DNA from 2 places in the Stenotrophomonas sp. 169 genome. Region 1 is predicted to be linked to the other one. Evidence: riboswitches for the same ligand, from Rfam matches in the RefSeq annotation. Region 1 holds a riboswitch; the other holds the start of a gene.

Region 1 (7,442 bases):
AGGTCCAACAGGCGGATGCCGCGATGCGCGTAGGCGCCGATCATGCTGCCGAAGACCAGCGAACGGCCATCCGGTGCCCAGTCGAAGCTGAGCAACTCGGTGCCATCGCAGCGCGTGGCCTGGCGCAGGTTGCCACCGGTTGCGCTGGAAATCAGGACTTCGCAGCGGCCGTCGTCGAAGAAGCGGGCGAAGGCGATCTCGCGACCGTCCGGCGACCAGCTCGGGAACCGGTCCGTTGCCCCTGGCGGACGCTCGACCAGGTCACGCGCCGGGGCATTGCCCGAGGTCTGCACCTTGATCTGGCCGCCCTCCTCCTCATCGCTGGCCTCGTAGGCCACCTGCGATCCGTCCGGCGACAAGGTCGGATAGGTCTCAAACCCGGCCGTAGCGGTGATCAGTCGATAGGGCCGCTGCGGGCTGCCGATGACACGCGTCCCGTTCTCCACGGCCGCATCGACGGGTGACTGCTGCGAAGTGCGCTGCAGCAGCCACGCCATCACACACAGAGCCACCAGCATCGCTACCCCGATCGCCAGCAGCACCCACCGGCGCACGCGCCGCCAGGTACCACGCCGTGAAGCGGGGACCCGCGGCGGCAGATCGGCATTCGGGCGCGTTGCAGCGACGGGCTCGCCTACCGCGGCACCTTCCAAGCCGACGGCGCGTAATTCGGATGACGCGTCATCGATGATCGCGGCGGGTTCTTCGGCCTCGACCACGCTCACGGCGGCCAGCAGGCGATACCCGCTTTTGGCGATGGTCTCGATATAGGTGGTGGCGCCGTCCTCATCACCACTGAAGGCCTTGCGCAGCTGGGTCACCGCCTGCGTCAGCACATCGTTGGTCGGCAGCGTATCGGGCCACACTTCGGCAAACAGCTCATCGCGGGTGACCACGCGGCCACCGCTGGTCACCAGCACACGCAACACCCCTGCTGCCTTCGGCGTGAGCCTGCGCAGACGACGCACGCCCGGGACCTGCACTTCACGCGACGAGAAGGTCACGGTGCATTCGCCTATGCGCAGGATGTCCGCGTCACGCAGGGAGCTGTTGCTGATGTTCATGTATCTCGAACGTAGGGGCGCACGGGTCGCGGTACAGCCGTGCAGTCATTCCAGGACGTGGAAACCGAACGGCCAGACTCTGCACACACCATGGACGCAAACCGCAAAAAAACTGGAGCGCGCGAATACTAGCCTATGCAGGTTGACCGCACATGCAGCGTCAAACATCCGGCACTCTCTCGCCTACGTATTCAGATAATAAGTTTCATCATTCGCGCTCTCCGGGGCGCGATTTTTTTATCTGGCATTCATTTTCGAGGGTGCTGCAGCATGGTCAATCCCACCAGCCGGGATACCACCAATGCCACGTACATCACCCCGGAAAACTGCGCCAGCATTACCAATGCGCGCGCCTGCGGGTGCACGGGAACCACGTCACTCAGTCCGACCCCGGACAATAAACTGAAGCTGAGATAAAGCAGCTCCATCCACGTGCGGAAATCCGTGCTGCTCGCCGCCAGGAAACTGCCGGGGTACCACTGCTGGCACACGGAAAATGCAAACGCGAACGCCCACGCCAACAGAGTGAACGTGGCGCCTGCGGCGAACAGTTCATCGCGCGTGACTTTATGGTCCTGCAGCATGTAGGCGATCAAGGCGCCTGCCGTATAGAAATACAGCAGGCTCTCCAGCAACTGCGCCGCCGTGCCCAGGCCTGTATTGCCCAGCAGCACCGCGGCGATGGAAAACACCACCGACGGCACCGCCAGCAACAGCGCCAGCCAGGTTCCCAGCGGGCTGCGCTGCACCACCCACAGGGCAAGGCCAAGCACCGCGATGCCGAAGGTGCCCACCGCCGCACGCCCTGCGGCTGTCTCGTCCATCGCCGGATACATCAGCACGCCGAGCAGTTGCACGCCGAGCAGCCACGCAGAGGGGTGGCGACGGGCAATGGCCAGCCAGCGAAGGGTGGGCGGAATGGGCATGGGCGGGCCTCTCGGAGCGATCGCGGCAGCATACCCATGAAGGGCGTGATGGGGTCATCCAGCCTGGTCACGCACCTCCTGGCTGATCTTCATGGAGCAGAAGTGCGGCCCGCACATCGAACAGAAATGGGCACTCTTGTGCGCGTCCTTCGGCAGGGTCTCGTCATGGAAGGACTTCGCCTTCTCTGGATCCAGGCCGAGATTGAACTGGTCCTGCCAGCGGAATTCGAACCGCGCCTTGCTCAAGGCGTTGTCGCGCACCTGGGCACCGGGGTGGCCCTTGGCCAGGTCGGCGGCATGCGCGGCGATGCGGTACGCCATGATGCCGTCACGCACGTCCTCGCGGTTCGGCAGCCCCAGGTGCTCCTTGGGCGTGACATAGCAGAGCATTGCCGTGCCGTACCAGCCGATCATGGCCGCGCCGATCGCACTGGTGATGTGGTCATAGCCCGGAGCGATATCGGTGGTCAGCGGCCCCAGGGTGTAGAACGGTGCTTCGCCGCACACCTGCAACTGCCTGTCCATGTTCTCCTTGATCAGGTGCATCGGCACGTGGCCCGGCCCCTCGATCATCGTCTGCACATCATGTTTCCAGGCGATCTTTGTCAGTTCGCCCAGCGTGTCCAGTTCAGCGAACTGCGCCGCATCGTTGGCGTCGGCGATACAGCCCGGGCGCAGGCCGTCACCCAACGAGAACGTCACGTCGTAGGCCTTCATGATCTCGCAGATCTCTTCGAAGTGCGTGTAGAGGAAGTTCTCTTTGCCATGCGCCAGGCACCACTTGGCGAGGATGCTGCCACCGCGCGAGACGATCCCGGTCACCCGGTTGGCGGTCAACGGCACATGGCGCTGCAGTACGCCCGCGTGCACGGTGAAGTAGTCCACACCCTGCTCTGCCTGTTCGATCAGCGTGTCGCGGAAGATTTCCCAGCTGAGTGCTTCCGCCTGTCCGTCGACCTTTTCCAGTGCCTGGTAGATCGGCACAGTGCCGATGGCTACCGGCGAGTTGCGGATGATCCACTCGCGTGTCTCGTGGATGTGCTTGCCGGTCGACAGGTCCATCACCGTATCGCCGCCCCAGCGGATCGCCCAGACCAGCTTCTCCACCTCTTCGGCAATGCCTGAAGACACCGCACTGTTGCCGATGTTGGCGTTGATCTTGGTCAGGAAATTACGGCCGATGATCATCGGCTCACTTTCCGGATGGTTGATGTTGTTCGGCAGCACCGCCCGCCCGCGTGCGATCTCGTCGCGGACGAACGCCGGGGTGATGGTCTGCGGAATCGAGGCACCAAAGGCCTGCCCGCGATGCTGCTGCAGCAATCCGGCATCCCGCACCTCCTGCAGCCGCTGGTTCTCGCGGATCGCCACGAACTCCATCTCCGGGGTGATGATGCCGCGCCGTGCGTAGTGCATCTGGGTGACGTTGGCGCCGACGACCGCACGGCGCGGTGGGTTGCGGGAGCCGAAGCGAACGGCATCCAGGCGCGCGTCGAGCTCGCGCGAACGACCGAAGGCGGAGGTGACGCGGCGCAGCGCTTCTGTATCGCCGCGTTCTTCCACCCAGCCCGCCCGCAGCGCCGGCAGGCCCTGGGACAGGTCGATGCGCACATCGGGATCGGTATAGGGACCGGACGTGTCATAGACCGTCAGCGGCGCATTGTCCGCGCCGCCGAACATCGCCGGGCTGGGTGCCAGCGTTATTTCGCGCATGGGCACCTGCACATCGTCGCGGGACCCCGTGACGTGCACCTTGCGGGATCCGGGAATGGGCCGGGTTACGGCGGCGGAGAGCTGCTGTGCCTGCTGCTGCAGGCTGTCACGCGGTGCGTTCATCGGGCATCGTCCAGTAAGGTCAGGGACGAAGCGGCGGCGCACTGGCGCACGCGCACGGACACGCCAGGGGCGGACTCCACGCACGGTCGGCATTGCGAAGCTTCCCTACGCCGGTATCAGCCGGATCAGGTTCCAAGGGACTATCTCAACCGCAGCCCTATGGCCGCGGTACCCCCGCTTCGGCGCGCATTACAGCACACAAGCGTTGTCGCCGACGACACTGACAGCGCCGTGACGATGCAGCACGTACACTGCGGCCGCGCGTTCCTGCGCCTGCCCTCTGGTTCCAACCGCTGGCAATCCGTCTGCATTGCTGGCTTTTCGCTGGCAATGCGCTGCAAGCTTCTGCTCGCTCCCTCATATCCTGAACGGAGAAGCCCCTTCATGGTGTTTCGAATTTCCATCGCACTGGTCGCCGTACTGGTGCTGCTCGCCGGCTTGATGCCGGGCCCTTTCAATTCAGTGGTCCAGGTCATGCTGGCCGAGGTCGTCCGCGGTGTTGGCTGGCTGTATCTGCTGGTCGTGTTCCTGTCTCTGACGTTTCTCATGTATCTCGCATTCGGCCGCTTCGCCAGCCTGCGCATCGGCGGAGAAGACGCTGAACCGGATTTTTCCCGGGCCAGCTGGTTGTCGATGCTGTTTGCCGCCGGCATGGGTATCGGCCTGGTGTTCTGGGGCGCTGCAGAACCCATCTCGCATTTCGCCAAGCCCCCGGAGGGACTGGAGCCGATGGGGATGGAGGCCGCGCGCGCATCCATGCGCTATGCCTTCTTCCATTGGGGCCTGCACCCCTGGGCGATCTACGCGCTGATCGGCCTGGCGATGGCGTGGTTCCAGTTCAACCGGAATGGACGTGGGCTGGTCAGCGACATGCTGCAGCCCATCATCGGCCGGCACCATCGTGGCTGGATAGGTCATGTCGTCAACATCGCCGCCGTGGTCGCCACCGCCATCGGCGTTGCCACCACGTTGGGCTTCGGCACCGTACAGATCGCGGCAGGGTTGGAGCGGGTGTTCGGGATCCCCGCCAGCATTCCCACGCAGATGGTCATCATCGCCGTGGCGTTCGTGTTGTACATGGCCTCTACCCTCAGCGGCGTGGGCCGTGGGGTGAAATGGCTGTCCAATTTCAACCTGTGCCTGGCCGCGCTGTTGTTGGCGATGGTGCTTGTGCTTGGGCCGACCGGCTTCATCTTCGACACCTTCACCACCACGTTGGGTTCTTACCTCAACCAATTGGTGACGATGAGCCTGCGCATGTCGCCGTTCTCGGGCAGCACCTGGGTGGCGGACTGGACCATCTTCTACTGGGCGTGGTGGATCGCCTGGGCCCCCTTTGTCGGCTCCTTCATCGCACGCATTTCGCGCGGCCGCAGCGTGCGCGAGTTCGTCATCGGCGTAGTGATCGCGCCGACCGTGCTCGGCTTTGTCTGGTTCTCCGTATTCGGCGGCACGGCGTTGTGGTCACAGCTGTTCGGCCATGTCGATCTGGTGGCAGCACTGGGCAACGGGTACGAGACGGTTTTGTTCACCATGTTCGACAGCTTGCCGATGCCACTGGTCCTTTCCAGCGTCGCATTGGTGCTGCTGATGATCTTCTTCGTGACCTCGGCGGATTCGGCGGTGCTGGTCCTGGCCAGCATGTCCACGGACGAGCCCGGCGACCCACCGCAGAAGCGCAAGCTTGCCTGGGGTGTTGCCGTGGCGCTCATCGCCGCTGCGCTGCTGCTCGCGGGTGGCCTGTCAGCCTTGCAGGGAATGATCACCATCACCGCATTGCCATTTGCCTTCCTGATGGTGCTGGTGATGGTGTCGCTGTACCGCGTACTGGACGAGGAATGGACACGTGAGCGGCGCAAGGCGCAGCGCGCGCGGCACATGATCGAGTCCTGGATCGAACGCGAGATGGCGGCACAGGAAGAGACCCGCGAGGAGTCGGCACGGGCCGCAGCGCGCGACTGACCTGTGGATGGGTGGCCGGGCTTGCAGCCCGGCGGCCCGCTTGAAGCCACTTCAACTGCAAGTGCAAGTGCAACTTCAACTGCAACGGCTGCAGTGCTGCGTGCTGGTGGGGCGGGGTGGATTGGCGGGGGACGGCAAGAGCTGCATCCATGCGTGCCTCGTTTCGCGCCATCCATGGCGCGGGTCCACGTCATCGCATTCGCGCTGCCGCTCCCACGCTTTGCTTCGCAAACCGTGGGCCCCGTCTCACCAGCACCCACACCCCGCCGCTTCGCGGCCGCCCCTGACTCAGGGGCTCCCTCCACCCGACGGTATACCGTCATCGCGGTAGCGCCGAGCCGTGCTCGGCGGAATGTTTCCGCCAACGGCCCGCTGCGCTCGCCGACCATGGGTCAGCGCTACCGCTTTTCTCTTTTTTCATACGCGGCGGGCGGCCACGGAACCTGTCAGGGGGCCGGGCGGTGGGGCTGGGCGGGGGCGTTGAGCGCCATGGATGGCGCGAAACGAGGCACGCAGGAGCGGCTTTTGCCGGACCCCGCCCAGCCTCACCGCCCAGCCTCACCGCCCGGCCCCAAGCAAGCAGCCCGCTGTCAGCGCCCACCGCGAGGGGGGTCTCACCCGTTCGACCGCCCGACCGTTCGACGTCAGTAGCCCGCCGCCTGCCCGTCCTTGCGGCTCTCCGACGCGCCGTAATACACGCCGGTATCGGGGTCGCGCATGATCGCCTGGTAGCCACCGTACGGACCGTCCGCGAACACGACCCGATGGCCCTTGCGCATCAACGCCCGGATCGTGTCATACGCGAATCCGGTCTCCAGGTTCACCTCGCCCCCGTCGATCATCGCCGTCGCCTGGCCCGTCGGCTCGGTTGACCCTTCGTGCTGGATCCGCGGCGCATCGCCGGCTTCCTGCAGGTTCATGCCGAAGTCCACCAGGTTCATCACGATCTGCGCATGGCCTTGCGGCTGCATCGCACCGCCCATCACCCCGAAACTGGCATACGGCTTGCCGTCCTTGGTGATGAAGCCCGGGATGATCGTCTGGAAGGGCCGCTTGCCCGGCGCATACCCGTTGGGATGATCCTTCTGCAGCACGAACATTTCGCCACGGTCCTGCAGGATGAACCCCAGCCCCGGCGGGGCCATGCCGCTGCCCATTCCGCGGTAATTCGACTGGATCAGCGAGACCATCATCCCGTCCGCATCGGCGACGGTCAGATAGATCGTATCGCCTTCCTCCAGTTGCTTCGGCGTGCCCGGCTGTACTTCCTTCAATGCCTTGTCCATCGAAATCAGCGCGCGTCGGTGGGCCGCGTACTCCTTGGAAATCAGCCTGGCCACCGGTGCGGCGGGCTGGAATGCCATGTCGGCATAGAAGCGCGCGCGATCGGCGAACGCCAGTTTCTTCGCCTCGACGAACAGGTGCACATGCTCGGGCGAGCCAAACGGAATCTTCGAGAAATCGTACCCTTCCAGCACGTTGAGGATCTGCAGCGCGGCGATGCCCTGGCTGTTGGGCGGCAGCTCCCAGACATCGAAGCCGCGATAGTTGCTGCTGACCGGCTCGATCCATTCCCCGTGGTGCGCGGCCATGTCATCGAAGCTCAGGTAGCCGCCGTTGGCCTTGAAATAGGTATCGATGGTGCGCGCGATGT
Region 2 (7,442 bases), 740 kb from region 1:
CCTGAAGAACTGGTCGACCCTGCCCGGTGTGGATGCCTGGATGCTGTCGGTCAATGTCAGCCCGCTGCAGTTGGCATCGGACAGCTTCGTGGACGATGTGCGTGCGACCCTGCGCAGGGTGGGCGCGCCACCGAATCGCCTAAGGTTGGAGATCACCGAATCGGCCCTGGCGACGGATCTGTCCGTGCTGGCCGCGAAGATGGGCGCGCTGCGCCAAGATGGCATCTCCTGGTCGCTGGACGACTTTGGTACGGGGTTCTCTTCGTTCTCCCTGCTGCAGGCGTTGCCGCTGGACGAGCTGAAGATCGACCAGACGTTCGTGCGGGGCATGGGCGATGACCCGAGCCAGCGCGAGCTGGTGCGCAAGATCATCGAGATCGCGGAAATCCTGGGCATCGCCACCGTGGCCGAAGGCGTGGAGACCGAGCAGCAGCGCGAGTGGTTGGCCGGCATGGGCTGCCGGGTGTTCCAGGGCTACCTGTTCGGCCGCCCCGTCAGTGCCGAGGCGTTCCATCAGGCGCACGTGCCGCAGGGGCGGTAGCTACGGCGTTGGGGCACCGGTGCGCACAGGCTGACGGCCGGCGGCCGTCACTACCGGGGGCAGGCTACCGGGGCATTGCTCGCCGCACTCCAGCGGCGCAGGCCCAGCACGGCCAGGCCGATGAACACCGCATACAACGCGGCGGTCACGTTGAGCGACTTGAACAGGTACAGCCCCACGTACACCACATCCACCACGATCCACATCCACCACGCGGCCACGTGGCGACGCGCCTGCCACCACTGCGCCACCAGGCTCATGGCGGCCAGCATGGCATCCAGCCACGGCAGCGCGGCGTTGGTCCAGGTATGCATGGCTGCACCCAGTGCCAGCCCCACCGCCACGCCGGCACCTAGATCGATGAAGCGGCGCCGCGCGGGCAGCGGCACGATGCTGACCAGGCCATCCGCCTGCGCGCTTTGCCGCCAGCTCATCCAGCCGTACACCAGGAAGCCGCCGAACACGATCTGCAGCAAGGTGTCCGAGTACAGCCGGGCCTCGGCGAACACGAAGGCATACAGTGCCACCGACACCAGGCCGATCGGCCAGCCGATCATCCGTCGCCGGGTCATCAGCCACACACCGAGCATGCTCAGCGCGGCGGCGGACCATTCCAGCAGTTCCGCGCTCATAGCGCGATGGTGACCGACAGGCGGGCCTGGCGCGGGGCGCCAGCGAACAGGTAGTAATCGCCGGCACTGCTGCCCGTGTCACGCCAGTAGAATTTGTCGAATACGTTGTCCACCGAAAGCCGCCAGGTGACCGGCCGATCGCGCAGCGCATGCTGGTAGCGCAGTCCGGCGTCGAACACGCTGTAGCTGGGCGCACGCACGCTGCCATCCACCGTAGCTGTGTTGGCCGACGCATAGCGCCAGCCGCCGGTAACGCCCAGCCCTGCAGCGAACGGGAGCTGGTAATCCACGTGCACGTTGGCGCGCGTCTTGGGCACGTTAACCAGCTGGTGGCCTTCGTATGCCGGTGTGCCCGCATCACGCGCACGCGCCTGCAACACGCTGGCGCTGGCGTTGAGCTGCAGGCGCTCGGTCAGTCTGCCGTTCGCGGTCAGCTCCACGCCGGTGTGGGTCTGCTGGCCGCGTTGCACGAAGGTGAAGCCGGCATCGCTGTCATCGGGCATGGCGTACTGGAAGGGCTGCGAGGTACGGAACAGTGCCGCTCCCAAGGTCAACGTATCGGTCGATGCGTACTTCACGCCCGCCTCCAGCTGGCGCGACAGAAGGGGCGGCAGGAAGGTGCTTTCGTTGGACGTCCAGAACGGCGCTTCCTGGCCCAGCGAAATGCCGCGCACGTAGCTCACATACGCGTTGACCTGATCGGTGGCGTTCCAGATGACAGCGGTCTGCGGCAGGAACCGCGACAGAGTGCTGTGCCGCTCCGGAGTGCCGCGCTTGTCGTAGGCGCGCTCATCCAGCTTGACCATGCGGCCACCCACCAGCCACTGCCAGTCATCGCCGAAGCGCATGCGGTCCAGTGCGAACAGTGCATCCTGCTTGCTGTAAAGGCGGCGCGCGGAAGCGCCGGGCATCAGCGGCGACGGCGCGTACTGCGGCACCCGGGCATCGCCGATGTTGGCGGTACCCACGTACTCGTTGACGTTCTGGCGCTTGTTCACCGTGCGGCGGAAGGTGTCAGCGCCGATGCTGAGCTCGTGGCTGACACGGCCGGTATCGAAGCGGCCACGCAGCTCTGCACGCAGTTCCTGGTTGACGCGGGTGTCGTCCGGGCTGCGGTAATCGTAGATGTCGTAGTCGCCATTGGGCGCGAAGTAGTTGCCCGGTACGCTGCCATCGGCGCACTGTGCAGCGTAGTAGCAGCCGTACGCGAACGCGACGTTGTCATCGATCACCGAGCGGCTGTGGCTGGCCGACAGGCGCGACTGCCAGCGCGCGTTGATATCGTAGGTATGCAACGCGGTGAGGTTGGTGCTGGCGATGCCCACCGGCTGCTGCCACGCCTGGTAGCCCAGCATCTTCGCGCGGTCCACGCCGCGCGGAAGCGCAGTCGCCCCCAGCAGCTGATAGCCCGATGCCGAGCGCTGCGCGCTGGTCTGGTAGTTGGCATCCACTTCCAGCTTGCTGCGGTCGCTGATCAGCCAGTCGGCGGCCACCGAGTAGAAGTTGCGGCGGCCGTCGGCATGGTCGATGTACGAACCGCTGTCTTCCCATGCGGCATTCAGGCGCACGCCGAAGCGGGGGGTGAGCCAGTGACCCACGTCCACGGCGGTGTAGCGCGTGCCTTCGGTGTCCGTGCCCAAGGTGACGGTGCGCACCTCGGCCGGGCGCTTGCTGACGTAGTTGATGATGCCGCCCGGCGCCATTACCCCGGCCGCCAACCCGGCTTCACCCTTCAGGATCTCGACCTGCTGGATGTTCTCCAGCGCGATGCGCTGCTCGCCGGCGGTGGCCAGTCCGTTGAAGCGGTAGCCGGTGGCGGTATCCAGCGCGAAGCCGCGGATGGCGATGTTCTGGTAATAGCCCACCGGGGCGTAGCTGTCGCCCAGTGATGCATCGTTGGCGGCGATCTCGCTGAGCGTGCGCACGTGGCGGCTGTCCAGCACCGTGCGGTCCAGCAGGTTCACCGATGCCGGCGTGTCCTTCCAGCTACCCGCGCCGAAGCTGCTTGATGGTGCGGTGGCGGCAGCCGCCTGCTGGGCCTGCACGCGCACGGCGGCCAGCTCGGTCGGCGTGCGGTCGGCCGCATCGGCAGGGGCATCGGCAGCGTGCAGCGGCAGCGCGGCACAGAGGGCAACGGTCAACAGCGTAGGGCGCAGGCAGCGGTTCATTCGATTCGTCATCAACAGGAAGAAAGACGAAGCGACGGCGCGCGCGCAGTGACCCGACGGGTCCATGTGCTTGCAGCTCAAAGCTCCCTACGCCGGTGCAAACCGGATCAGGTTCCAAGGGACTCTCTCAGCCTGGTCAACCCAGGCACCCCCGCTTCAGGGTGTCATTTCACACCAAATTGGCCGAAGAAGCGAATCAGCCGCTCAGGCCGCCGCGCGCAGCGTCGCCAGCAGGGCCTGCCCGTGGGCGGTTCTGAACCAGTCCGCATGGCCCAGCAGGAACGTGTAATACGCCACGTCGGCGTTGGCGGTGGATCCGGTGATGCCGTGGAAATACTCCACCTCGGACAGCGCGAAATCCAGGTGCACCAGCGGCAGCAGATCGGCCAGCAGATGCACCTGCGCGGCCGTCAACGGGCGTGCGTCGCGGTAGCCGACGATCAAGGCCAGCGCGATATCGCCACGTACCGCCGCGCCGCCGCGCTCCAGTTCCAGCCAGGCGATGGCATTGCGCTCAATGGCCGTGGCCAGGTCGAACAGGTGGCTGGCGGGCGAGGCGAGGCCGAAGTCCAGCACGGCGGCCACCGCGTTGGCGCGGCCGTGCTGGTGCCAGAGCAGGTTGGAGACATGCCAGTCGTTGTGTCCCCACCGATGCGGCACCGACGCCAAGCGCGCCGCCACGCCGAAGTGCCACGGCAGGATGGCGCGCTGCAGCTCTGCTTCCCATGGCCTGCCGGCCAGATAGTCGGCCAGCCCCGGTCGCTGCGGCAGCTGCGTCTTCAGCAGGGCAATCGGATCCTCGGCGCGGATCAGCTCGTCGCGGGCCACCAGCACGTGCGTGCCGCGCTGTGGCGCGTGGTAGCTGTCGGCCGCGTTGTGCAGGGTGGCCAGCATGCGCCCGGCCTGCCAGGCCTGCTCGACATCGTTCGGGGGCGTCCACGACGGCACATCGCGGTATACATCCTCGCCCGGTGCCTCGGCATGCAGTTCGAAGGTCCAGTCGCCGTGCTCCACCGCCGTGGCGCGGGCATGGTCTGGCAGCACCTGCACGACCGGAACGCCTGCGTCGGCCAGGTGCGCGATGAAGCGATGTTCTTCTTCCAGCACCGCTGCGCTGCGCACGTGATGGTGGTGGCGTTTGACGAAGAACCGGCCCTGCGGGCTCTGCAGCAGGGCTGCGGCAGAGAACGGACGCGGGCTGTGCCAGACCACCTCGCAATCGCCCGCCAGGTGCGGGTACCGGCCTTTCAGCCACGCCACGTCGGCGACGCTGATCGCAGGCCAATCGGCGATGACCTGGTCGTTGTCGAGGCCTTGGACGTGGTGGTCGGACGTGTGCATGGATATCGGTCGGGCGCGGGGCATGGTGCGCACGGCAAGCTGCCCGCGCGGCGCCCCATGGTACGCCGTCGGACCGATGCTGCCGCAGGCGGCTTCCCGCCAGATCAGGCTCTGTCCCCGTCTTCGACATCGGCGCAGAATGGCCCCATGTCCAGATTCAACACGGCCCGCCACTGGCTGCAGGCCCACTTGACCAGCGAGCGCTGGCGTCGTCGAGCGGCGCTGTGGGGCGGTGCGGTCGTCGTCGCCCTGGTCGCCATCGTGTTCGCCAAGGCCAGTGACGCGGCGTTCCAGGTCTTCCAGCGCATCATCCAGCACTCGCCCTGGTGGGCGCTGCTGCTGACGCCGGGCATCTTCGCGTTGCTGGCATGGGCCACGGGCGGCGTGCTCAAGCCCACCCGCGGCAGCGGCATTCCCCAGGTCATCGCGGCGCTGGACAAGCCGGATGAGCAGTTCCGCGCGGTGAACCTGTCGCCGTTGGTGTCGGTCGGCAAGCTGGCGTTGACCAGTCTGTCGCTGCTGGGCGGGGCGTCCGTGGGGCGCGAAGGCCCCACCGTGCACGTGGGTGCCAGCCTGATGTATCTGTTCGGGCGCCGCTTCGGTTTCCAGGATCCGCGCGAGCTGTCGCATTTCCTGCTGGCCGGTGGCGCGGCAGGCATCGCGGCGGCATTCAACACGCCGCTTGCGGGCATCGTGTTCGCCATCGAAGAACTGAGCGGCCGCTTCGAACATCGGTTCTCCGGCACGTTGCTGACGGCGGTCATCGTCGGCGGCGTGGTGTCGCTGGGGTTGCTCGGCAACTACACCTACTTCGGCCACGTCTCCGCGCGTCTGCCGCTGGGGCAGGGCTGGGCAGCGATCGTGCTGTGCGGGGTCGTGGCGGGATTGCTGGGCGGCCTGTTCGCGCGCGCTGTGCTGCTCACCGTGGCCGGCAAGCCGCGCTGGCTGGGGCGCCTGCGCGCGCAGCATCCGATCCTGCTCGCGGCCGGGTGCGGGTTGACCGTGGTGCTGCTCGCGTTCGCCTTCGGCGACGGTGCGTATGGGACCGGCTATGAGCAGGCCCGCAGCCTGGTGCAGGGGCATGCCGAGGTCGGCCACGAGTTCGGCCTGATGAAGCTGATGGCCAACCTGGCCTCGTACATTGCGGGCATTCCCGGCGGGCTGTTTTCGCCGGCCCTGGCGGTCGGTGCAGGGCTGGGCCACAACCTGGCCGTGCTGATGCCCGGGGTGGATCCCACTGCGTTCGTGCTGCTGGGCATGTGCGCGTATCTCACCGGTGTCACCCAGGCGCCGCTGACGTCTGCGGTGATCTCATTAGAGCTAACCAACACCAGCGACATGCTGCTGCCGATCCTGGCCACGGTGCTGATCGCCCGCAGTGTCTCCGGGTTGGTCTGCCGTACGCCGATCTATCGCGGCCTGGCGGATCAGCTGGCGCGGTAGGTACACCTGTTTCGGACAAGGGCCATCCAGCGCACGCCGCGCTCATATCGAAGTGTTTCCATTGAGCAGCATCGTGTTCGGGTGTCTGCTAGGCGACCTTGATCGCCGCAGCCCCGGAGGGGAGCCGGCGCGGTTGCGCACCAAGGGTGGGGGCCGGGACCAGGAAGGTCACCGGCCCCCTTTTTTTTCTCGTGAACGTTTTCGTGCCCTTCCGCGGGTCATCAGATGCGCTTGATCCTGGAAGCCAGATAGTCGGACACCCGTTCATGCGCCTCCAGCAGCACATCCACACATAAGCCTTCCCGTCCGGATCCGGGGAGGCGTGTGCCGTCCGGAAGCTCCGCAGCGACGAGGCACCACCGGTGCTCACCGCAGTTCCAGACCCTTGCCCTGTAACACTGACCGTCGATCGACAGGTCAACGAACATCACGGCCTCCGATGTCAGCCCTCGTGCCATGCCGCTCCTTTCAAGAAAAAAGAAAAAAGCAGTGACCCCCGCGAAGGGCTCACGTACCCCCTAGAGGAATTACTCGACTGCGCTTCGCACTCAAGCCTGATCAGTATCGTCACGGCTCAATCTGCACGACTTCGTGATGCATGGGTATAGCGCACATGCATTTTCGAACTGCTTCCATGGCATCGGCTGCGCCCGTGCGCTGAGATGAACTCCCCGCCGTTTCCCGACGGTACGGCGTCAACGCTGGTCAGTCTCTCGTTCAGCAATGCGCCGTTGCTGCCTTGATCCCCTTGGGGCAGTAGTGGGTAGGGCCGGCCCCCGCCGGCCCTCTTTTCTTTCCACGCCAGCAAGGACGTGATGAGCCTTATCAAAGGATGCGCGGTGCTGCTTGCCGTGCTGCTGGCCGGCTGCAGCAACCAGCAGACAGCGAATGAGGAGAATTTCGCATATGCCATCACGCGGCGTCTCGAGCAGGACGGGCATCTGTGTCTGGGCTTGCGTGCCTGGCCGATCGACGTGGATCTTGTGCAACGCCTTCGTGGCGTAGAAGGGTCTCTTGTTGCACTTGAGGCGGCCGGGCTGATCCGGGGAGAGTGGATGGGCAGCGGTGACGCATTTCTGGAGCCGGATGCACGCGTGAAGCGCTACACGCTGACCGATGCTGCTATCCCCTATATCCACCAGCGGCCGGCCGCCGAGCGACGCGTGCGCACAGGCAGCAGCGCGCCAGGGCGAGATCTGTGTTGGGGCAGAAAGGAGCTGGAGCGCATTGTGGACTGGTCGGGTCCCCTGCGGCTTGGGGAATATCGGACAGCGGACGTGACCTATCGCTATCGGATCGCTGACATGGCCGGCTGGG

The links. Region 1 has a riboswitch for thiamine pyrophosphate ahead of thiC (phosphomethylpyrimidine synthase ThiC). Riboswitches for the same ligand answer to the same signal wherever they lie in the genome.
Region 2: another riboswitch for thiamine pyrophosphate. It lies ahead of ICJ04_RS00785 (TonB-dependent siderophore receptor); the one in region 1 lies ahead of thiC (phosphomethylpyrimidine synthase ThiC).

The regions. Positions count from the first base shown of each region.
Region 1 is NZ_CP061204.1:940,143-947,584, reverse strand. It holds gene ICJ04_RS03925 (winged helix-turn-helix domain-containing protein) at 1-1,064, opposite strand, end outside; gene ICJ04_RS03920 (ion channel) at 1,313-1,990, opposite strand; partial or broken gene thiC (phosphomethylpyrimidine synthase ThiC) at 2,057-3,826, opposite strand; TPP riboswitch at 3,911-4,012, opposite strand; gene ICJ04_RS03910 (BCCT family transporter) at 4,211-5,788, shown strand; gene ggt (gamma-glutamyltransferase) at 6,433-7,442, opposite strand, start outside.
Region 2 is NZ_CP061204.1:200,439-207,880, forward strand. It holds gene ICJ04_RS00775 (EAL domain-containing protein) at 1-541, shown strand, start outside; gene pnuC (nicotinamide riboside transporter PnuC) at 592-1,173, opposite strand; gene ICJ04_RS00785 (TonB-dependent siderophore receptor) at 1,170-3,341, opposite strand; TPP riboswitch at 3,409-3,504, opposite strand; gene ICJ04_RS00790 (phosphotransferase) at 3,546-4,682, opposite strand; gene ICJ04_RS00795 (chloride channel protein) at 4,830-6,125, shown strand; gene ICJ04_RS00800 (hypothetical protein) at 6,347-6,553, opposite strand; gene ICJ04_RS00805 (hypothetical protein) at 6,941-7,442, shown strand, end outside.